DNA from 3 places in the Neomicrococcus lactis genome. Region 3 is predicted to be linked to each of the others. Evidence: predicted binding sites of a transcription regulator. Region 3 holds the regulator's gene; each other region holds the start of a gene.

Region 1 (7,422 bases), 160 kb from region 3:
GCACGCCGATGCCGTGGCGGACCAATCGATTCAAGGTTTTGCCGAAGCCAGCCCCAAACCGAAAGCCGGCAATCATTTCGGCGATGCGGTCCTTTTCCTCGCGCGAACAGACGTTGATGCTCATGAGGTCAGAGGCACGGTCGATCGCTGCCAATTGGCTGAAATGGACTACGTAGATGGGAGTCTGACGAGTCTCGAGTAGCTCTTGGATCGCCTCGTGAATGGGATCTTCGGAGTAGTAGAAGTGAAGCGGGATAGGCCGTTCCGCGTGTGCAATGGTGACCGTCTCGCGATTCGTGCGGCTCGTCAGCTCGTCCTCGAAGAAGCTCGTGTCACCAAGGGTCGCAGACATCAGCAAGTATTGCGCTTGGGGCAGTTCAAGGAGCGGTACCTGCCAAGCCCAGCCACGCTGCGGATCCGCGTAGAAGTGAAATTCATCCATGACGACGACGCCGACGTCTGCTTTGGTGCCCTCACGCAGGGCAATGTTCGCGAGAATCTCGGCCGTGCAGCAAATGATGGGGGCGTCCTGGTTGACGGAAGAATCGCCCGTCACCATGCCCACGTTCTCGGCGCCAAAGATCTTGCAGAGATCAAAGAATTTCTCAGACACGAGTGCCTTGATCGGCGCCGTGTAATAGGAGACCTCGCCGCGTGACAACGCGTGGAAGTGCGCGCCAATGGCCACCATTGACTTGCCTGAGCCCGTAGGCGTCGCAAGGATGACGTGGTTGCCTTGCACGATTTCCATGACAGCTTCGTCCTGAGCCGGATACAGCGTCAGGCCGCGTGAGGAAACCCATTCCAAGAACTTCTCATAGGTGGCTTCGGGAAGGACTTCGTTGGATGGGGCGGCAGGCACAAGTTCAGCGAGATTCATGATGTCTCCACCCTATTCCCAAACACCTTCCACCGACTTCTCGCAACGGTGGAACACGGGCATATCAATGCTACGTTTCGCTATGTGCCGACGGCTGTGCGTGATCTGCACTACAAGACTTAGGCTGAGACTATGAAGTGGGACCCTCAGTTATATCTCAAGTTTTCAGATCACCGAGACCGCCCGTACTTTGATCTCACGGGGCGAGTTTTTGCGGATTCGCCGAGGAAAGTCGTGGACCTTGGCTGCGGCCCAGGAAATCTCACCAAGACGCTCGCTGAGCGCTGGCCGGAGGCGCAGGTCTTCGGCTTGGACTCCTCCCCAGAGATGGTGGCGAAGGCGCGCCATAGCTTCAGCGACATCGAAAACCTGAGCTTTGACGTGGTTGACGCCAATGCGTGGCTCCCGGACTCAGATGTTGACGGAGTGGTCTCCAATGCCATGTTGCAGTGGATTCCAGGACACGCAGATCTGATGGCAAAGTGGCTGGACCACCTCACTGAGGGCGCCTGGTTTGCCGTTCAGATTCCCGGAAACTTTGGTGCTCAGTCACACGTGATCATGCATGATCTCGCGGAGTCGCCGCGTTGGCGCCCGCTCGTTAGTGGCGTGCTTCGCCATAAAGATGTTGTGCACCAGCCCGATGAATACCTCCACTTGCTGCGCAACCACGGCATGACGGCCGACGTCTGGGAGACCACGTACTCGCACATTCTCCCGGCCAACAAGGAGCGCCATCCTGTCCTCGAATGGACTCGCGGCACCACGCTCCGGCCACTCATGGCAGCCTTCCAGAAGCTTGAAGAAAGTGGCCAGCTCCCGGAGGGAATGGGCTACGAAACTTATGAGAGCGAGTACGAGCACCATCTCAAGGACGCCTACCCGCTCGATCCCAAGACCGGTGAGGCTGTGTTCTTCTTCCGTCGAATTTTCGTCGTCGGGCAAAAGAACTAGCCCACAGTAGTTACCAACCTCGCTCGCGCCATTCGTCTAAGTGCGGACGTTCGGCGCCGAGTGTGGTCGAGTTGCCGTGCCCCGGGTACACCGCGGAGTCGTCCGGGTAACGGTCAAAGAGGCGTTCGCGTACGTCGTTAAACAGGGACGTGAATCGCTCCGGGTCTTCCCACGTGTTGCCGACTCCGCCGGGGAACAACGAGTCGCCACTGAGAATAATTGGGCTGCCGGAAGGATCCTCGTAGACGAAAGCGATCGAGCCGGGAGTATGCCCTCGCAAGTGAATCGCGCGGAGGTCGAAACCGGGAAAGTTGCCCACGTCGTCGTGCTCAAGAGCATGCGCGGGACGCAAGCCGGACTCTTTTTCAATCGCTTCGAGGTCCGCCGCGCCGGCGCTTGTCGTGGCGCCGGTGTCTTCCGCAAGCTCGCGCAGCGCTCGAACGTGATCCCAATGTTGATGCGTCGTGGCAATCATGACGAGATTCAACGGCTCGGGGGAGTCATCCTGCGCCGACGCTAGTAGCGCCTTGATTTGATCGATGTTGTCCGCCGCGTCAACGAGGACCTGTGCGCCCGTCTGCTTCGACGTGATGACGTAGCTGCGGTTGTCCTGTTCGCTCACGGAACTGCCGCGCAAAGTGACAAGTTCGCGGTTCTCCAAAAGGGTATCCATGAGCCCATTCTAGGGCGGCTTCACGCAATCGTTGTGATAAATGGCATAGGCTCGAATTATGAAGAGCACCGGTACTTTCGATTTCGGGGTCATCGACCATCAGTCATCGGTGCCCCCGTATGAGCAATTGAAAAATCAGATAATTCTTCGAGTGCGCAACGGAAAACTGTTGAGCGGAACGAAGCTGCCCACCGTGCGCCAAGCGGCGAGCGACTTGGGACTTTCGGTCAATACCGTGGCGCGTGCCTATAAGGAACTGGAAGAGCAACGGATCATTGAAACGAATGGTCGCCTGGGTTCGTTTGTGCGCGCAAGCGTGGACGAATTTGCTGACAGAATGCGCGAAGCGGCCGAGCAATTTGTGGACGAAGCCCTGGCTTGCGGAGTGGATGAAAAGCGGGCAATTCTGTATCTTTCGGCGGCATTTTCGGCGAAGGCCCGCAGCTAACCGCTCATCTCAATTTGCCGAGATTACGACGACGCTGGCTCGCTTTCTCGCAAATTCTTTCGCTTTCAGGTGATTCGTACAGATTTTCGAACGCGAACCGGATATTGTTGCACGCGTGGGAAGTCGTGTTGAAGAAGTTATCCAGGGGCAAGCCGAGAGCCCGAAGGTCCACGCACCTTCGAAGAACGGATCATCCAGCGTTCTAGGTGGCGGCGATGCGCCGCTGCACAAGCCGGACCTGACGCGCATTCTGGTTCAAGGTGCGCGCGAGCATAATCTCCAAAACGTCGACGTGGATCTGCCGCGCGACTCGATGATCGTGTTCACCGGACTTTCCGGTTCGGGCAAGTCTTCGCTCGCGTTCGACACTATCTTTGCCGAGGGCCAGCGTCGTTACGTTGAGTCTTTGTCTGCGTACGCCCGTCAGTTCTTGGGGCAAGTGGATAAGCCAGATGTGGACTTCATCGAAGGTCTGTCTCCTGCGGTGTCCATCGACCAGAAGTCCACGAGCAAGAACCCTCGCTCGACCGTCGGCACCATCACCGAAATTTACGACTACATGCGTCTGTTGTGGGCTCGCGTGGGTCGTCCGCATTGCCCTATATGTGGCGAGGCGATTACTAAGCAGACTCCGCAGCAGATTGTGGACCAGCTGTTGGAGCTTCCAGAAAAGACCCGTTTCCAGGTGCTGGCACCTGTGGTTCGCGGACGTAAGGGTGAGTTCGTTGATCTCTTCAAGGAGCTCACAGCGGGCGGCTACTCGCGAGCTCGTGTGGATGGAGAGACTGTTCAGCTGAGCGACCCTCCAACCCTCAAGAAGCAGTACAAGCACTCGATTGAGGTAGTCATTGACCGTCTCGCTATTCGTGACGGTGTTCGTCAGCGCTTGACTGACTCGGTAGAGACGGCTTTGAAGTTAGCGGATGGCCGCGTTCTCATCGAGTTTGTTGATCTCCATGAGTCTGACGAAGGACGCGTCCGTTCCTTCAGCGAGAACTTGGCTTGCCCGAACGAACACCCACTCACGATCGATGAGATTGAACCGCGGTCTTTCTCGTTCAATAATCCCTTCGGCGCTTGCCCGGTCTGTACTGGTATTGGTACTCGCCTTGAGGTGGACCAGGAACTGGTGGTCCCTGACCACGATGCCACGCTGGCCGAAGGCGCAATCGCGCCATGGAACCTTGGTAAGGCCACAAGCGAGTACTGGAATCGTCTTCTCGAAGGCCTTGGCGAGGAAATGGGATTTGATCTCAATACGCCGTGGAAGGACCTGAGCAAGGAAGCGCAGACTGCCATTCTTCACGGCCGCAATCACAAGGTTGTGGTGCAATACCGCAACCGCTTTGGTCGTGAGCGCAAGTACTCCACCGGCTTCGAAGGCGCCATTCAGTACATCGAGCGCAAGCACCAAGAGACTGAATCTGACAGTGCACGTGACCGCTACGAAGAATACATGCGTCTATCGCCGTGCCCTGAGTGCCAAGGCGCGCGGCTCAACCCCACGTCGTTGTCCGTTCTCATCAACGGCAAGTCCATTGCCGAGGTCAGCGCACTTCAGCTCCGTGACTGCGAAGCGTTCTTCTCCAACCTCGAACTCACCAACCGCGAAGCCCAGATCGCAGCTCAGGTCTTGAAGGAGATCTTGGCTCGATTGACGTTCCTCTTGGACGTTGGCCTCGAGTATCTCAACCTGGAGCGGGCGGCAGGAACACTGTCCGGCGGCGAAGCACAGCGTATTCGCTTGGCTACGCAGATTGGTTCTGGACTCGTGGGCGTGCTGTACGTGTTGGACGAACCATCCATTGGTTTGCACCAGCGCGACAACCGTCGCTTGATCGAGACGCTCACGCGATTGCGCGACTTGGGCAACACCCTGATTGTTGTGGAGCACGACGAAGACACGATCGCCGAGGCGGACTGGATCGTCGATATTGGACCGGGCGCAGGCGAGCACGGTGGACGAGTGGTTCACTCGGGAAACCTCGAGGACCTCAAAGCGAACCAGGAATCCATCACGGGTGCCTATTTGTCCGGCCGCAAGTCGATCGAGGTTCCTAAGAAGCGTCGTAAGACGGACAAGGACCGTTTCGTGAGTGTCATCGACGCCCACGAAAACAACCTGCAAAATGTCACGGTCGATTTCCCGCTAGGCGTGCTGACGGCCGTCACGGGCGTGAGTGGTTCCGGAAAGTCGACGCTCGTCAACGACATCTTGTACAAGACGCTCGCCAACAAGCTCAACGGTGCAAAGCAAGTGGCTGGACGCCACAAGCGCGTCGAAGGTCTTGACCAGCTGGACAAGGTCATTCACGTTGACCAGAGCCCGATCGGCCGTACGCCACGATCCAACCCGGCGACGTACACGGGCGTTTTCGACAACATCCGTAAGCTCTTCGCCGAGACGAATGAAGCGAAGGTCCGCGGCTACTTGCCAGGACGCTTCTCCTTCAACGTCAAGGGCGGCCGCTGCGAGTCTTGCTCGGGCGACGGCACGCTGAAGATCGAGATGAACTTCCTCCCGGACGTCTACGTTCCGTGCGAGGTCTGCCATGGCGCGCGCTACAACCGCGAAACGTTGGAAGTGCACTACAAGGGCAAGAACATCGCTGAAGTGCTCAATATGCCAATTGAAGAAGCCGCTGAGTTCTTCGCAGCATTCACTCCGATTTCGCGTCACTTGAACACGCTCGTTGACGTGGGATTGGGCTACGTCCGGTTGGGCCAGCCAGCAACCACGCTTTCCGGTGGTGAGGCACAGCGTGTGAAGCTCGCTGCCGAACTTCAGAAGCGATCCAACGGACGTAGCGTCTACGTTCTCGACGAGCCCACCACCGGCCTGCACTTCGAAGACATTCGAAAGCTTCTGCTGGTCCTTCAAGGACTCGTGGATAAAGGCAACACGGTCATCACAATTGAGCACAACCTTGACGTGATCAAGTCCGCTGACTGGATCATCGATATGGGTCCTGAAGGCGGATCTGGTGGCGGTATGGTCATCGCCCAAGGAACCCCGGAGCAAGTCGCGAAGAACGAAGCGAGCTTCACGGGTCAGTTCCTTGCAGAGCTATTGCCTGCCAAAAAGTAGTGCGAGAGAAGTAGACAATCAGCTTGGAAATGGGTGTTGAGCAGGACATGAAGAGTGCAGCCGGGAAAGCGCCGGGAAATTACGACGCCGTCATCTTGGATTTGGATGGCACCGTTGCAGACCCAGCGGGCGCCATTACGTATGGCATGGCTCGTGCGCTGGAGCAGTGCGGCTTGCCGGTTCCGTCTGAGGAGGAGCTCGAAAATCTCGTAGGCCCGCCGCTGTTTTACGGGTTCTCGAGCCTCGATGGTGTGGACGCTGACATGGCTGACAAACTCGTGAAAGAGTACCGAGCTTGGTACTGGAATGAGGGCCTCAAAATTGCTCGAGCGTATGACGGAATGGAAGCGTTCATCAAGGACGCTCACGAACATGGCATCAAGGTGGCTTTAGCCACGTCGAAGCCAATCGTTCCTGCAACCATGATCATCAACAACCTGGATCTGGCACCGTTCTTCACGACCCTTCACGGCGCTGAAATGGATGAGTCGGTGATCCGGAGTCATGGCCCCGGCAAGCTCCGCATTGTGCAAGCAGCGCTCGACGCTCTAGGAACTGAACCGGAACGCACCGTCATGGTGGGCGACCGTCATTTCGACCTCGATGCCGGCAACGAACTCGGGCTGGTCACGGTCGGCGTGAAGTGGGGATTTGCGCCCGAAGGCGAACTCGAAGCAAGTCACCCGGACGCAATTGTCACCACTGCAGCCGAATTGCGCGATATGCTCATTCCCGCCCATTCCTCATAAGCTGCAAAGGAGCACAAGGAGCTTTCGTGGAAACTTTTGATGCAGTTCGTGCGACTTTTTCTGCCACGATTAAGCTGACGTGCCGCCCTACCGTGACGGGTTTGGAGAACGTTCCCAAGGACGGCCCCTTCATCATCGCCAGCAATCACTTGTCCTTCTTGGACAGTGTGATCATTCAGGCACTCATGCCTCGAAAAGTGGCGTTCTTCGCGAAAGCTGAGTACTTCACGGGTCCGGGCCTCAAAGGCAAGCTCATGAAGACCTTCTTTGAGTCGGTCGGTTCCATTCCCGTGCAGCGCGGTGAACAAGCAGCCTCCGTTGCTGCGTTGGCGTCGCTCGTAGACATCTTGGAAAACAACGAAGGCGTTGGCATCTATCCCGAGGGCACACGTTCCCGCGACGGTCGTTTATACCGTGGTCGCACGGGTGTTGCCTGGCTGGCCCTCACGACGGGCGCACCTGTTGTCCCTGTTGGACTTGCTGGTACTGAGAAGCTCCAGCCCGCAGGCAGCAACGGCATCAAGTTCTCGAAGTTCACGTTGACTGTTGGCAAGCCCCTGCAGTTCGAACATGTTGGCGCCAAGCATCCGTTGCCGATGCGCCGTAAGGCTACGGACGAGATCATGGACG
Region 2 (7,422 bases), 270 kb from region 3:
GGCGCTCGTGTGAGTGCGGTTGTCCCATGAGGTGATCCACTTACCGCTCTTCACGTTGCAGCGCTTCGTTGAGGTGTAGCGCGCCGTGATGCGGGTTTCTTGCAGAAGGACTTCTTGCCGAGTGTTCTGGCAATCCTTGTTGAGGTCTTTCCACTGACCGAAGTAGCGGTCACGGTCATAGCCGGAATTTGATTCGGCGGCCACGGGTAGAGATTTCACTGCGGTACGCAATGGCGCGCTATAGGTGGTGGCAGATTCAGCCGGAACTGCGCCGCCAATAGCGATGACAGCGATAGCGATCGTGGAGGCCGCCGTGGCGATCAAGGCACGAAATGAAGAGAGAGAACGGGACAAGGTGAATTGCTCCAGTGATGGTGAAGGTCGGGGATTTCCCAAATGGGAAGTGATTTAGCATATCTGCAGGTCAGCCGCATGTTTTAGTACATGACGCATCTCGACATGCCCAGCGGTGCGTAGGCTAGAGTTATGGATCGTTCGTTGTCCCCGCTGCGCCCGGGTGAAATAGTTCTGGCTGGCACTCCCATTGGAAATTTGGGGGATACGACGCCGCGGCTTGAGCACGCGCTCCAGACTGCGGACATTGTGGCCGCGGAAGATACCCGCCGACTTCACCACTTGGTCAACGCCCTGGGCTTGAAGCTCACTGGGGACGTAGTTTCCTATCACGAGCACAACGAAGCGGAGCGGGCAGCGGAACTGTTGGCTGCGGCGTCGTCCGGGAAATCCGTTGTGATTGTATCCGACGCCGGGATGCCCACCGTGTCCGATCCTGGCTTCCGTGCGGTGCATGCCGCGATGAAAGCGGGAATTTCCGTCACCACTATTCCGGGGCCGAGTGCTGTGCTGACCGCGCTCGCAGTGTCTGGTCTGCCGACGGATCGCTTCACTTTTGAGGGCTTCATCCCGCGCAAGGCCGGCGAACGTGCCGAACGGTTGAGTGAGCTAGCGACTGAACGCCGCACCATGGTGTTCTTCGAGGCGCCGCACCGGTTGGAGACTTTGTTGAGCGCCATGCAGGACGCATTCGGCGACGAACGCCGCGTATCCGTGTGCCGCGAGCTTACGAAGCTTCACGAAGAAGTCATCCGCGGATCGCTTGCCGAAGTGCATGATTGGGCCGCAAGTAATGAGGTGCGTGGCGAGATTGTGGTGGTCCTCGGCGGCGCCCCGCCGGAGCAAAAGGCGCAGGCGCTAGACCTTGTGGAAAGCGTCAATTCGCTGATTGAAAGCGGACTGCGCTTGAAAGAAGCTGTCCAAGCGGTGGCCCAACGAGAGCGCGTCCCGCAACGCGAGCTGTATGCCGCCGTGGTGGAGTCGCGCAAGAAATGACGTTGTGCACGCTCACAACGTCATGGGGGTGTAATTGTGCGCCCTTGAATTGGACTTGAAATAGCCGTGCACTAGCGTTGAACCAAATTCCCGCCGTTAATCCGTATACACCGTGGAGGTCACTATGACTATCACTCCCGAACGCGAAGCCGAACTGCTGGCCTCGATCCCGAAGGGCCTGCTCATCAACGGTGAGTGGCGCGATTCTTCCGATGGCAGCACCTACGACGTGCATGATCCAGCCACCGGCAAGGTTCTTGCAACCCTCGCATCCGCAACTTCTGAAGATGCGCTTGCTGCTCTTGACGCTGCTGACAAGGCACAGGCCGCATGGGCACTTTCCGCTCCACGCGAGCGCTCCAACATCCTTCGCCGCGCTTTCGAACTCATTCAGGAACGCGCCGAGGACTTCGCCCTCATCATGACCCTTGAAATGGGTAAGCCTTTCAATGAAGCCATGGGCGAAGTGACCTACGGCAACGAGTTCCTGCGCTGGTTCTCTGAAGAAGCAGTCCGCGATTACGGCCGCTATGTCACCACGCCTGAAGGCAAGAACAAGATTTTGGTACAGCGCAAGCCGGTTGGCCCAGCACTGCTCATTACGCCTTGGAACTTCCCTCTTGCGATGGCTACCCGCAAGGTTGGCCCAGCGATTGCTGCGGGTTGCACGGCTATCTTGAAGCCTGCGAAGCTCACCCCGTTGACCTCGCAGCTCTTCGGCCAGATTTTGCTTGAAGCTGGCGTTCCTGCTGGCGTCGTGAACATCGTTTCCTCGAAGTCGGCTTCCGGAATTTCCGGCCCAATCATGAAGGACCACCGCCTCCGTAAGGTGTCCTTCACCGGTTCCACTCCAGTGGGTCGCCAGTTGCTCAAGGATGCTGCCGACAACGTTTTGCGCACGTCCATGGAGCTTGGTGGCAACGCTCCGTTCATCGTCTTCGAAGACGCTGACCTGGACAAGGCTGTTGAAGGCGCTATGGCTGCCAAGATGCGTAACATGGGCGAGGCTTGCACCGCCGCTAACCGCTTCTTGGTTCAGGACACGGTTGCTGAAGAGTTCACGAAGAAGTTCGCTGCTGCGTTGTCCGCTTTGAAGCTTGGCCGCGGTACCGAAGACGATTCGCAGGTTGGTCCGATCATCGACTCGGGCGCTCGCGATGACATCCACGAGCTCGTGACCTCCGCTGTTGCCGCTGGCGCCACCGTAGTAACGGGCGGCGAGAAGCTCGAGGGCGACGGCTACTTCTACAAGCCAACCGTCCTCAACAACGTCCCGAACGACGCCGAGATCCTCCGCCAGGAGATCTTCGGACCGGTTGCTCCTGTGACCACGTTCGCGACGGAAGCAGACGCTATCAAGCTCGCAAACGCTTCCGAGTATGGCTTGGCGTCTTACGTCTTCACGAAGGACTTCTCGAAGCTTCTTCGCGTGGCTGAACAGATCGAATTCGGCATGGTTGGCTTCAACGCTGGCGTCATTTCCAATGCTGCAGCGCCATTCGGTGGCGTCAAGCAGTCCGGCTTGGGCCGCGAGGGCGGCGCCGAGGGTATCGACGAATACACCACGGTGCAGTACATCGGCATTGCTGATCCTTTCACTGACGCTAAGTAGTTCTTAGCTTCCATCGCAATAGCGCGTCGCTTCCTTTCGGGGACGCGGCGCGCTTTGTATTTAAGCACTGACTACGACGGCGGAGCCCTGTCTTTGGGTTATAGGCACAAATGTGTGTACAGGTTTCGGCGTGTCATGGTTGGTTTCTGCCGGCCCAGCCGGTTTGGATGCCGTTTCCGTCTTCCCAGCTGAAGTGGTTGCTGTAGGTTTCTGGGGCTTGCGATTCATCGCTTTCCATTGATGCGTTTTTGGTCCGTTGGGCCGGGTTGAGGTGTTCTGGTTTCACGAGGCTCCAGGGTTGTCTGGGGTGTTCGGTGAGGGATTCGAGGAGCCAGTCCACAGCGGTTCTGGCGTGCTCTTCGGGGAGTCCTCGATGCAGCCGTAAGAGCTCTTTGATCGCTTTGTTCGGTCCGCCTTCTAACGGGGATGTGGTCCGGTGAATTTTCTCGCCGGTGTCTGGTTGCAGGTCAGTGTCTAACCACGTGAATAAGCAGTGTTCTTGGATGAGGCGTCGATACACGTTCCGGGCTCGGCGTAAGCGTTGATGCGTGTACCACCAGTGACTGTTTCTCGAGACGCTTGAGGGGCGTTCCTGACCGGTTTTCGCTTTGGTTCGGTGCTTGAGGAACTCGTCCCATTTCGCCTCCCACGCGGCGTATTCACGCAACCACGCAATGGCTTCGTCTTGGGTGCTGACCTTCATCAAGACCCTCGTCAGGGCTGCGAGTTCTTTACCGGCTGGTAGCCGTGGCTGGAAGGTGAGCTCGCGACGGATGTTCTGGAACACATGAAAATAGCAGCGTTGAACTTTCGACTCCGGCCACGTTTCCTTCAACGCGGCACGTAGCCCGGTACCACCATCAATGATCGCCACCGCCGGTGCCGGGATCCGCTCGAGTAGGACTTGCCAGGCGATCTTTTTCTCTCGATCGCACCATTGCCAATCCACCACGTACTTGCCGTTATAGGCGATCAGCACGCACCACCCGTTGAAATAGGTGCCATCAAGCATGAGCTGATGATGCACTACGCCGGTGGGCACAGGCGGTGGAACCTCAACGCGCCAGCACCACTGAATACGCTTCCGGAAACCACGCGCTGAACCTGCCATGGCTGCCTGCGACTGAGTACCCAGGATCCATGTCAAGAACTGAGTCAGTTCGCTCTTACGAGTGACATCAGATCGTGAACGAACCTGCGAAGCACCACACGACTTGCACCGCCACCGAGCACGACCAGCCGAGGTCTTACCGTTCTTGACCAGAACACAATCACATACACCACAACGTGGCCGATGAGAAGCAACAGGCACCCCATATGCTTTCAAAGCATAAGCAGGACCCTACACGCCTACTCCCACAAGGCAAGCAAGCCTAATCTGTACACACATTCGTGCCTATAACCCCTGTCTTTTCTCCTTCTGTGGATAACCGAATATCTCATCTATAACTGTGGGTGAAGGAAAAATACTTTTCCACAAATTCGAGTATTTCGTGGTGCTTCGTTTGTATCTTCGATAGGCTGGAGTTATCAATTCGATCCGGAGCCTACGGGGGCTGATCGCATGACCACCACGCAACTACTCCAACGAATGCTCACCTATTCAGACGCTGTGCGGACTGAGTTCGACTCCCTCACTGACACCCAGCTGACCCGACTCAGCGATGACCAGTGGGCTGATTATGCCGACGCCGTCGAGGCCATGTCCCGGTTTCTCACGCGATTTCAGGTTCATGCCGCTGCCGCGTTTGTTCGTGCGGCGCAGGACGCTCAAGCAACTGGTGTTGGTACGCGATTGCGCACGAAAACCCCCGAGGAGCGTTTGGCTGAGCGGCTTGGCGTGACGAAGTCTGAGATCCGACGACGAGTGGCCCTTGCCGATGCGCTTCAATCCGGCACGGACGAATACGACCAGGCTGTTGAGCCCAAGTACCCGGCAGTGGCCGAACTGTTCAACAGTGGTGGCACCAGTCTCTCGACTGCCTCGACGATGATCCGTGAGCTTGATAAGGCCACAGTCCTCTCCAATGCCACACCTGACTTGGATACGGCACGGGTGAGGCGGGACATGGAAGCCGCTCTCGTCCAGGCCCAGCATCAAGGCGGAGCACCTCTGGTCACCACCGTGGGTAAGAACTGGTTGAACCGGTTGAACACCAAGAACGTGCAGCCAACATCGGAGCTGGCTAAACAGTTTCAAGGACTCCACTTGATTGGCCGCAAGTACGGCCTGAATCATGGCGAGTTTTATCTTGATGATGAGCAGTGGGCGACCCTCGTCGCGGGCTCTTCTTTCGAGGCGAATCCACGCATCAAGACCACCAATGGCGGCAACGGTGGATCGGACACGGCATCCGAAATGCTCTTCGACGACGCCGTTTCGAGCCCAGCAGACGAAGATGCCGTCGCGGAGGAACTGAAGGACTCCCGCACGCGTTCTCAGAAGCTTGCCGATGGGCTGATGCGCACGATCCAGGCTGGTCTTTCCACGAACAAGCTGCCACAGAATGGTGGTTTGCGTCCGCAGGTCATGGTGACGATCGATGCCGAGACGCTGCAGGGTCGGCTTGCTTCGCACAAGACGTTCCAATCGCATTCGGCGCAGGTCGGACCGATTGATCCAGGACTCATCCGGCGCATTGCTTGCAATGCGGACCTTTTGCCGATTGTGTTGAATGGTGAAGGACGAGTCCTGGACGTTGGAGTTCCGCAGAGATTGTTCACGACGGAGCAGCGGAAGATTCTCTACGCGAGGGATCTTGGGTGTTCGGCACCTGGCTGCACGGTTCCGGCCGATGGTTGCGAAGCCCACCATGTTCAGGAATGGAGCAAAGGCGGACCAACCACCATCGAAAACGGTGTCCTCGTCTGCCACTTCCACCACAAGTTGGTGCATGACACCCCATGGAAGATCGACATGGGCAGAGGTGTGCCGTATTGGGTTCCGCCGAAAGCCGTCGACCCCGATCAGAAACCACGACGGAACTACCACTTCCACCCCGAACTGGTCGGAGCTGACTCGGGAACGTGAGCGAGTTTAGAAACCGGCTCCGGCGGTGATGAGCCGCGCCATGAATTGAACTAGCCGCATCACCAAGAGATTTGTCAGGAAAACCACCGCAACCAAGGAGTCGTATCCCGCGCACGAACAGCACATCCATGCGCAAAAAGAGAGCCGCCGAAAGGGGCTCATCCTGCCCGCGACAACAACTAGGAGATCCCTGCCTCCACATCCAGTGACGGCAGAGGAAACCTGTTGATCTTGAAAACTAAATAGAAGGGCCCAACGCTAAACCACAGCGTTGGGCCAGAAGCCGGCTGGATTTGTAGGCTCATCCCAATCGGGGGTGTAGGAGTTGGGGTCTGAAGCCGCCGGTCTCGAGCAGGCTTCGGGCGATGTAGTTGGTCAGGTTGCGGAACCCGAGTGCGGGGCCGCGCAGGTGTTCGAGCCGTCCGTTGAGCGCCTCGGTCGGCCCGTTGCTGGTGCCGGGTCGTTCGAAGTAGGCGAGCACGTCAGCGGCTCGCTTCTTCAGGGTCCGACCCAGGGTGGTGAGCTCGGTGAGCACCTTGGGGACGCCGGCGCTGAGGTCGGTGATCAGCTTCTCCATGAGCTCGCGGCCACGTTGCCGGTCCTCGTGGCGATAGGCGGCGATCATGCGCTGGTAGACACCCCAGGTCGCCTCGACCTCGACGTGAGCGTCATCAACGAACAGCGCGCGTAGCCTGTCGCTCTGCTTGTCGGTGAGCAGGTCCGCGCTGGTGTGCAGCGTGCGCCGCGACTTGTAGAGCGGGTCGTCCCTGAACCCACGGTGCCCGTGGATCGCGAGTTGGACCCGGCGCCGGCACCTGTCGAGGGCGTCACCGGCCAGGCGCACGACGTGGAAGGGATCCATCACCGTGACCGCGTCCGGGATCTCCTCTGCAGCGGCGGTCTTGAACCCGGTGAAGCCGTCCATCGCGACCACCTCGACCGCGTCAGGGAAGGCGTCGTCGCGGTCGGCGAGTCAGGTCTTGAACGCCGCCTTCGACCGGCCCTCGACCATGTCCAGCAGCCTTGCTGGGCCGGCGCCATCGCGGACCAGGGTGAGGTCGATGATCACGGTGACGTACTTGTCGCCACGCCTGGTGTGGCGCCAGACGTGCTCATCGACGCCAATGACCTTCACGCCCTCAAACCGCGTGGGGTCGTTGATCAGCAGCCGCTTGCCTTCAGCCCGGACCGCGTTGTTGGCGGTGTCCCACGCGACCCCGAGTCCCTCGGCGACACGGGCGACGGTGAGGTGTGCGACCACGATCCCTTCCAGCGCCTACCGCAGCCCGGTGCGCGAGAGCTTCGCGCGTGGCTCCGCCGCGGCGCTGGTGTCTTGGCGCCACACGTGTCCGCAGTCGGCACAGCGGTAGCGGCGCTCTACTACTTCCAGCAAGGTCGGTCGCCAGCCCAGCGGCTCGTGAGCCAACCG
Region 3 (7,422 bases):
TGGTTGGGGTGACTCCATGTCTCGTCAGGCTGGTGGCCGAGTAGGTGCTGCCGGCGGCGGCATCGGCTCACGTGGTCCTGGTGAAACCAAGATCGAGCTCGATCGCCGTCGTATTCGAACCCGCATGGCGAAGCTGCGCCGCGAAATTGCTGGCATGAAGCCTGCTCGCGAAGCCAAGCGTGCCAACCGTAAGCGAAACGACGTACCGTCAGTGGCGATCGCTGGATACACTAACGCCGGAAAGTCATCGGTGCTCAACCGCTTGACCAACGCTGGCGTGTTGGTGGAGAACGCGCTTTTTGCCACCCTGGATCCCACGGTGCGTCGGACGCAGACCGAAGACGGCATCGAGTACACGCTGACGGACACCGTCGGTTTCGTGCGTTCGTTGCCCACCCAGCTCGTGGAAGCTTTCCGGTCTACCCTCGAGGAAATCGGCGACGCGGACCTGATTCTGCACGTCGTGGACGGATCCCACCCGGATCCTGAAGGACAGATTCGGGCTGTGCGTGAGGTTCTTCGGGACATTGACGCGCAGAACATCCCTGAGATTATCGTGCTCAACAAGGCTGATGCCGCGGATCCATACGTGCTGGAACGCATCAAGAACCACGAGCCACGAACCATCGTGGTCTCTGCCCGCACGGGTTATGGCATCGACGAGCTGCTTCAGGTGGTTTCCGAGTCCATCCCGCGCCCTGGTGTGGAACTGGATTTGGTGATTCCTTACGATCGCGGAGATCTGGTCAGCAAGCTGCACTCGCAGTCCGCTGAGATTCTCTCGACGGAGCATTTGGCTGAAGGCACGCACATGAAGGTCAAGGTTCGTGAGGACCTGGCTGCGGATCTCGAGCAGTTTGTGGTGCCGCATGAATCGGGTGGCGCGCAGGCATGAATGAAGAGGAGCTGAACGGCGCTGAGCGCGTCGATGAATTGTTGAAGACTGCTGTCTCCAAAATGGGCGGTCAAGAACGTCCCGGCCAGCATGAGATGGCCCGCAAAGTGATTGAGTCCTTTGAACAAGGCGGTCACTTGCTGGTCCAGGCTGGAACGGGAACCGGAAAGTCTTTGGGGTACCTCGTGCCCTCGATTTATCACTCGCTCACCGCCGAGAAGCCCATTATCATTTCCACGGCAACGTTGGCGCTCCAAAGCCAGATTGTTGGTCGTGACTTGCCGCGGTTGCTTAAGCACTTGGAACCCGATCTTCCCCGCGAAGTAGACGCCGTGCTGCTCAAGGGCCGCTCCAACTACGTGTGCCAGCACAAGCTCGAAGGCGGTTATCCGGAAGAACCGGGCGACGCTTTGTTCGAGTGGGTGGACGGTGGCGCAGCCGCGCCTCATCAGGCGGCCTCACCCACCAGCCAGCTGGGTCAGGAAATTGTGCGCTTGCGAGAGTGGGCTGAGAACACGGACACCGGCGATCGCGACGAACTGATTCCGGGCGTCTCGGACAGGGCCTGGCGGCAAGTGTCGGTGAGCGCTCTTGAATGCCTCGGCGCGCAAAAGTGTCCAGTCGCCGAAGCCTGCTTCAGTGAAGTTGCACGTAAGAAGGCAGCTGAAGCGGACATCGTGGTGACCAACCACGCGTTGCTCGCGATCTCCGCTTTCGAAGGTCTGGCGGTCCTTCCCGAATTCGACACCGTCGTGATCGACGAAGCCCATGAGCTGCAGGACCGCGTCACCAACTCGGTGACCAAGCCACTGTCTGTCGCCACGATCGCCGCTGCCGCGAGTGCAGCCCGCAAGCACGCGAAGGTCATCGTGGAACCCTTGGAGCGCGCGAATCGTGCGTTTGAAGCTTCGGTCTCCAACGTCTCGGACGGCTTGCTGATTCGTGGCGTCACGGACGAGCAACGCGAAGCGCTCACGATGGTTCGTGAAGCCGCTCGCGTGGTCGCCTCGGATATCAAGATCGACGCGAACGCTGCGGATGGCGCCATGCAAATGGCAAAGTCGCAGGTCCTGTATGTCATTGAGCAAGCGGAACGCTTGTTGGAAGCGTCCCCACAGTACGACGTCGTCTGGGCGGCTCGTCCGCGCGAGTTTGTGCCCGGTAGTGGGTATCAGACCGCAGCGGAAGATTCGCCGGGGGTTCTGTACGTTGCCCCGCTGTCTGTTGGTATTCAGTTGCGCGAAGGACTGTTTGAGGACCGCACGGTGGTCCTCACCAGCGCGACTCTAGCGATCGGCGCTGCGTTCGATAACGCTGCCGGGAGCTTGGGGTTGCGAGGCGAGGGTGCGCCGTCGTGGTCTGGAATCGACGTGGGAAGCCCGTTCGACTACGCAAAACAAGGCGTCTTGTATGTCGCGAAGCATCTCGATGCGCCGACGCGCGATGTGAATCCGCGGACCTACGACGAAATCGAGCGCCTCATCAACGCCTCTGAGGGTGGAACGTTGGCGCTGTTCTCCTCGCGCCGCGCCGCCGACGAAGCCGCGGCCGAACTACGCAAGCGCGTGGACTACAAAATCTTGTGCCAAGGCGAATCAAGCATGAAAGCCCTTGTCGAAGAGTTCTCGGAGAACGAAGCGACGTGTCTTTTCGGCACCATGTCCTTGTGGCAAGGCGTTGACGTTCCGGGAACCTCATGCCGTTTAGTGATCATCGACCGCATTCCGTTCCCTCGACCTGACGAGCCGCTGATCAAGGCCCGTTCGCAAGATGTGGACCGTCGCGGTGGCAGCGGATTCATGGACGTCTCCGTCTCTAGCGCGGCCATCAAACTTGCGCAGGGCGCAGGACGACTCATCCGTTCATCTCACGATCGGGGAGTGGTGGCGATTTTGGACTCACGGTTGGTGAGTCGGCGCTATGGCGGCTTCATCAAGGCATCGCTTCCACCGATGTGGTCAACGACGGATCCGGATGTAGTGACCGGAGTGCTTAAACGACTAGCGGCTGCCGCTAAGAACTAGAAACTAGAACTTAGCAACAGCCGCTGTCCTCAGAGACAGAACTTTGGGGAAGAAGACTAGAGCGCTCGGAGAACTGACACGACGCGACCCATGATGGTGGCGTGATCGCCCAGGATCGGTTCGTAGTTGGTGTTTTGGGGCAAGAGCCAAGTGTGACCGTCGCGCTGGCGGAAGGTCTTGACGGTGGCTTCATCGTCCAGCAATGCAGCCACGATGTCGCCGTTGTTCGCCGAATTCTGGCGACGCACTACAACCCAGTCGCCGTCAGCGATAGCTGCGTCCACCATCGAGTCGCCAGCGACCTTCAGCATGAAAAGTTCGCCTTGGCCGGTCAGAGTGCGTGGCAAGAGCATGGTGTCTTCCACGGACTGCTCGGCAAGAATCGGGCCACCTGCCGCAATGCGGCCAACGAGGGGAACCTCAACCAGGTTGTCCTGAGCCAAAGCGGCAAGCTTCTCTTCGGCAGCAGACAGCGGGGCTGACGTCTCAGCGACGGGCGCTTCCTTGGCGAGAGCCTTTTGCTCAGCCGCCCACTTCTTGGCTTCAGCCTTATCGATTAGCAGCTCAATGGCACGGGGGCGGTTCGGGTCGCGGCGGAGCACTCCACGCTCTTCGAGCTGTGCCAACTGATACGTGACACTCGAAAGAGATGCGAGTCCGGAGGCGTCTCCGATTTCTCGCATGGTGGGCGGGTAGCTCTTTTCTTCCATGAGCCGATGAATGACATCAATGATCTGAAGCTGTCGGCTGGATAGGCCAGGAAAGTGCGCGTTGGCGCGCTCCTGGATCTTGGTCATGGTCCGTCGTGTCATGTTCTGGTCCCGTCTCTTTATCGCCAAACAACTCTTCGAATCCCGGCGAATATCCCCTTGAGATGCTGCTGATCTCTCATCCTCAGTTCTAAGTGTCAGAGCTGATCAGGACACTAGTTCTATCGGATTTCGTAAGACCAACCCTACGGCATCTGAAGGTAGCTATAAAAGATTTGTTCGAGCGTGTCTCGACATTCTTCGAAGATACGTGCTACAAATATACGAAGAAGTTCGAACCAGTCTTCGACACAAGGTCATCACTCGCCAAAGTGTTCGAAGGGATGAAAGGAAGAACAATGACTATCGCCGCAATTTCGTCTCCATTCCAGGTGACCGCTAGCCGTTCGTCATTCGCAGGATCTTCGAATGCCCGTCGCGCTCCTCGCGCATCCCAGCGGCACTTGCACCTCACGCGTCGTGGCCGTCTCGTCTTGATCGGCCTTCCGCTCATGCTGTTGGCTGCGGCTGTTCTGACCTTCGTTGGAATGTTCACCACGCCCGTCTTCGCAGGAACGGACGCTCCTTCGACGGTCGAGGCCGTCAAGGTGACTGTCATGGAAGGTGACTCCATGTGGAGCATCGCCAAGTCCGTATCTCCTAATCAGGATCCACGCACCACGATCGAGCAGATTCAAGAACTGAACTCCATCGACGGCAAGCACCTCAAGGCCGGCCAAGAGATTTTTGTTCCTGTTCACCCATAACGATTTCACCCATCAGGATCTAGCGATTTAGTCCAGGCGCAGGCAGCTTCGCGGCTGGACTGACGCTATTAGCGACTGAAATCACGGGCTGGAAGTCCAGATATGACGTCTTCCAATTCCGGCGTACCAAGACCGTTGCCTAGAATTGACGGGTGAGTCAGCCGATGGATCCTTTTGCCCAACTTCCTCTTCGCGACAATTTGCGAGGCCTTAAGCCGTATGGCGCGCCTCAGCTTGATGTCGTCAACATGCTGAACGTCAACGAAAATACTCATCCGCTTCCGGACGTTGTTCGTGACACGATTGCCGCCGACGTTCGCGAGGCCGCAGCCGGACTCAACCGTTACCCGGACCGCGAGTTCACCGAACTGCGCGAACGTCTTGCCCAGTATTTGGGCCACAATCTCACTGCAGCCGACATCTGGGCTGGCAACGGATCCAACGAGGTCCTGCAACACATTCTCCAAGCATTTGGTGGCCCGGGCCGTAGTGCCATGGGTTTCCCTCCCACCTACTCGATGTACCCGCTGTTGGCAGCCGGAACGGACACCGAGTACATCAAAGGTTTCCGCGCTGACGATTTCGAGCTCACCGCCGAATCTGCCGCGGCCCAGGTTACTGAGGCTCAGCCCAACGTGGTGTTCCTGTGCTCCCCGAACAACCCGACAGGAACCGCCCTGGGACTCGACGTCATTGAGGCTGTCTACGAGGCCGGAGCCGCCTCGAACGCCATGGTGATTGTTGATGAGGCCTACGCTGAGTTCTCTCAGGTGGGCACGCAGTCGGCGCTCACTTTGCTCGAAGGTCGCGAACGATTGATCGTTTCCCGCACCATGAGTAAGGCTTTCGCTTTGGCCGGCGCACGCCTCGGCTACATGGCAGCTGCTCCAGCCGTCGCCGACGCAATGCGCTTGGTTCGCTTGCCGTATCACCTCTCTGCTGTCACTCAGGCGACCGCCAACGCAGCCCTCAAGCACGTTGATGCTCTCTTGGCGAACGTCGAAGACATCAAGATGCAGCGTGACCGAATCGTTGATGAGCTCAAGCGCATGGGGCTGCACCCGGCATCGAGTGATTCAAACTTCGTCTTCTTCGGAGGCCTTGAAGATCCAGCCCACGTGTGGCAAGAGCTTCTGAACCGTGGAGTCTTAATTCGCGATGTGGGCATTCCCGGCCATCTTCGCGTTACGGCCGGTACGGAAGCGGAAACCACCGCGTTCTTGACCAGCCTCGAAGAGATCTTGAACGAGTCAGCCAAGAGCTAGCCCCGGCTAGGCAACTCTCCGTTTTTGCGAGAACTAGACGGCGCAACTGAGATAGAAGAGGCGCCGATAGAATAGCCATAGCTGTCGACGCCAGAAGTATTAGAGCGCGAGAACCATCGGTCGCCAGACCGAACCAACCAAAGGAATCCATGTCTGCCGAATTGTTGAGTGGCCGCAGCGCCCGTATGGAACGCACCACGAGCGAATCCAGCGTCGTCGTTGAGTTGAACCTTGATGGCACCGGACAGTCCAACATCGATACGTCCGTGCCTTTCTACGACCACATGCTCACGGCGCTCTCGAAGCATTCCCTGATTGACCTCACGGTCAAGGCGACTGGCGACACTCACATCGACGTTCACCACACGGTAGAAGACATTGCCATCACGCTGGGCGAGGTCTTGAAGTCGGCACTGGGCAACAAGGCCGGTATCCGTCGCTTCGGTGAAGCAACGGTTCCTTTGGATGAGGCGCTGGCCAACGCCGTCGTGGATATTTCGGGACGTCCATTCATTGTTCACTCGGGAGAGCCTGCTGGCCAGGAATACCACCTCATCGGCGGACACTTCACCGGATCGCTGACCCGTCACATTTTTGAATCGATCGCTTTGCACGCTGGCATTTGCATGCACATCACCGTGATCGCCGGCCGCGACCCGCACCACATCGTGGAGGCTCAGTTCAAGGCATTTGCTCGCGCATTGCGTCAGGCCGCTGAGTTGGATCCACGCATTGGCAACGCCATTCCGTCCACGAAGGGTGCGCTCTAAGATGTCCAAGCCAACGGTGACCGTTCTTGATTACGGTTCCGGAAATGTGCGCTCTGCCGTCCGCGCGCTCGAGCACGTCGGCGCCGAGGTCAAGCTCAGCCGCGATGCCGATGATGTCCTCAACGCTCAGGGACTCTTGGTTCCCGGCGTGGGCGCGTTCGCAGCCGTCATGGATGCTCTCAAGAGCGTTGGTGCGCTGAAGTGGATTGGTCGCCGCGTTGCCGGCAACCGTCCCGTGATGGGCATCTGCGTGGGACACCAGATCTTGTTCGAAGAAGGCGTGGAGCACGGCGTTCGAACGCCAGGTATGGGGGAGTGGCCGGGAACGGTTGAACTTCTCAAGGCAGACGTTGTCCCTCATATGGGGTGGAACACCGTCGAGCCTCCGGCCGACTCTCAGCTCTTCAAGGGCGTCGAAAACGAGCGCTTCTACTTCGTCCACTCGTACGCGGTGCAGGAATGGAACTTCTCTGTTGCTCAGCCACGCATGAAGCCGCCGGCTGTCACGTGGTCTCAGCACGGAGAGAGCCGATTCATCGCTGGTGTTGAAAACGGCCCTCTGAGCGCTGTGCAGTTCCACCCTGAGAAGTCGGGCGACGCCGGAGCTCAACTCCTGAAGAACTGGCTGGAGACGCTCTAATGTGGTCAATCGTTCTCATGGCTCTGGGTGGAATTCTCCTCGGTGGAGCGTGGTCGCTGAAACAGCAAAAGGCTCACATCTCCTGGATCATCACCGCCGTCGTACTGGCTATCGCAGCGCTTGCCGCAGCGTGGGCACTGACCTACACCACCTGATTACCAACAGACCTTAGAAGCAGAACCGGGTATTCCCGGGAGAAGTCGCCGAACATTTGAGTGCTCGGCGGCATCGGATAGAACGGAAGAACTATGAATACCTCGATTCTTGAATTGCTCCCCGCCGTTGACGTCGCGGACGGACAAGCCGTACGCC

The links. Region 3 encodes LexA, which represses DNA repair genes until DNA is damaged. Its sites were predicted from a motif close to TCGAACANNTGTTCGA; they were not measured.
Region 1: uvrA (excinuclease ABC subunit UvrA) is a predicted target of LexA. The motif match lies at 3,030-3,045, and genes of this name have one in related genera.
Region 2: BKA12_RS06725 (HNH endonuclease signature motif containing protein) is a predicted target of LexA. The motif match lies at 4,393-4,408, and genes of this name have one in related genera.

Annotation. Positions count from the first base shown of each region.
Region 1 is NZ_JACHBL010000001.1:1,043,605-1,051,026, reverse strand. It holds gene BKA12_RS04810 (DEAD/DEAH box helicase) at 1-880, opposite strand, end outside; gene BKA12_RS04805 (methyltransferase domain-containing protein) at 1,013-1,834, shown strand; gene BKA12_RS04800 (MBL fold metallo-hydrolase) at 1,845-2,507, opposite strand; gene BKA12_RS04795 (GntR family transcriptional regulator) at 2,566-2,955, shown strand; gene uvrA (excinuclease ABC subunit UvrA) at 3,179-6,043, shown strand; gene BKA12_RS04785 (HAD hydrolase-like protein) at 6,073-6,792, shown strand; gene BKA12_RS04780 (lysophospholipid acyltransferase family protein) at 6,819-7,422, shown strand, end outside.
Region 2 is NZ_JACHBL010000001.1:1,477,967-1,485,388, reverse strand. It holds gene BKA12_RS06745 (HNH endonuclease family protein) at 1-354, opposite strand, end outside; gene rsmI (16S rRNA (cytidine(1402)-2'-O)-methyltransferase) at 487-1,350, shown strand; gene BKA12_RS06735 (NAD-dependent succinate-semialdehyde dehydrogenase) at 1,475-2,962, shown strand; gene BKA12_RS06730 (IS1249 family transposase) at 3,096-4,274, opposite strand; gene BKA12_RS06725 (HNH endonuclease signature motif containing protein) at 4,527-5,993, shown strand; partial or broken gene BKA12_RS06720 (ISL3 family transposase) at 6,295-7,422, opposite strand, start outside.
Region 3 is NZ_JACHBL010000001.1:1,207,687-1,215,108, reverse strand. It holds gene hflX (GTPase HflX) at 1-895, shown strand, start outside; gene BKA12_RS05505 (ATP-dependent DNA helicase) at 892-2,919, shown strand; gene lexA (transcriptional repressor LexA) at 2,976-3,731, opposite strand; gene BKA12_RS05495 (LysM peptidoglycan-binding domain-containing protein) at 4,028-4,435, shown strand; gene BKA12_RS05490 (histidinol-phosphate transaminase) at 4,600-5,700, shown strand; gene hisB (imidazoleglycerol-phosphate dehydratase HisB) at 5,850-6,470, shown strand; gene hisH (imidazole glycerol phosphate synthase subunit HisH) at 6,472-7,110, shown strand; gene BKA12_RS05475 (hypothetical protein) at 7,110-7,265, shown strand; gene priA (bifunctional 1-(5-phosphoribosyl)-5-((5-phosphoribosylamino)methylideneamino)imidazole-4-carboxamide isomerase/phosphoribosylanthranilate isomerase PriA) at 7,359-7,422, shown strand, end outside.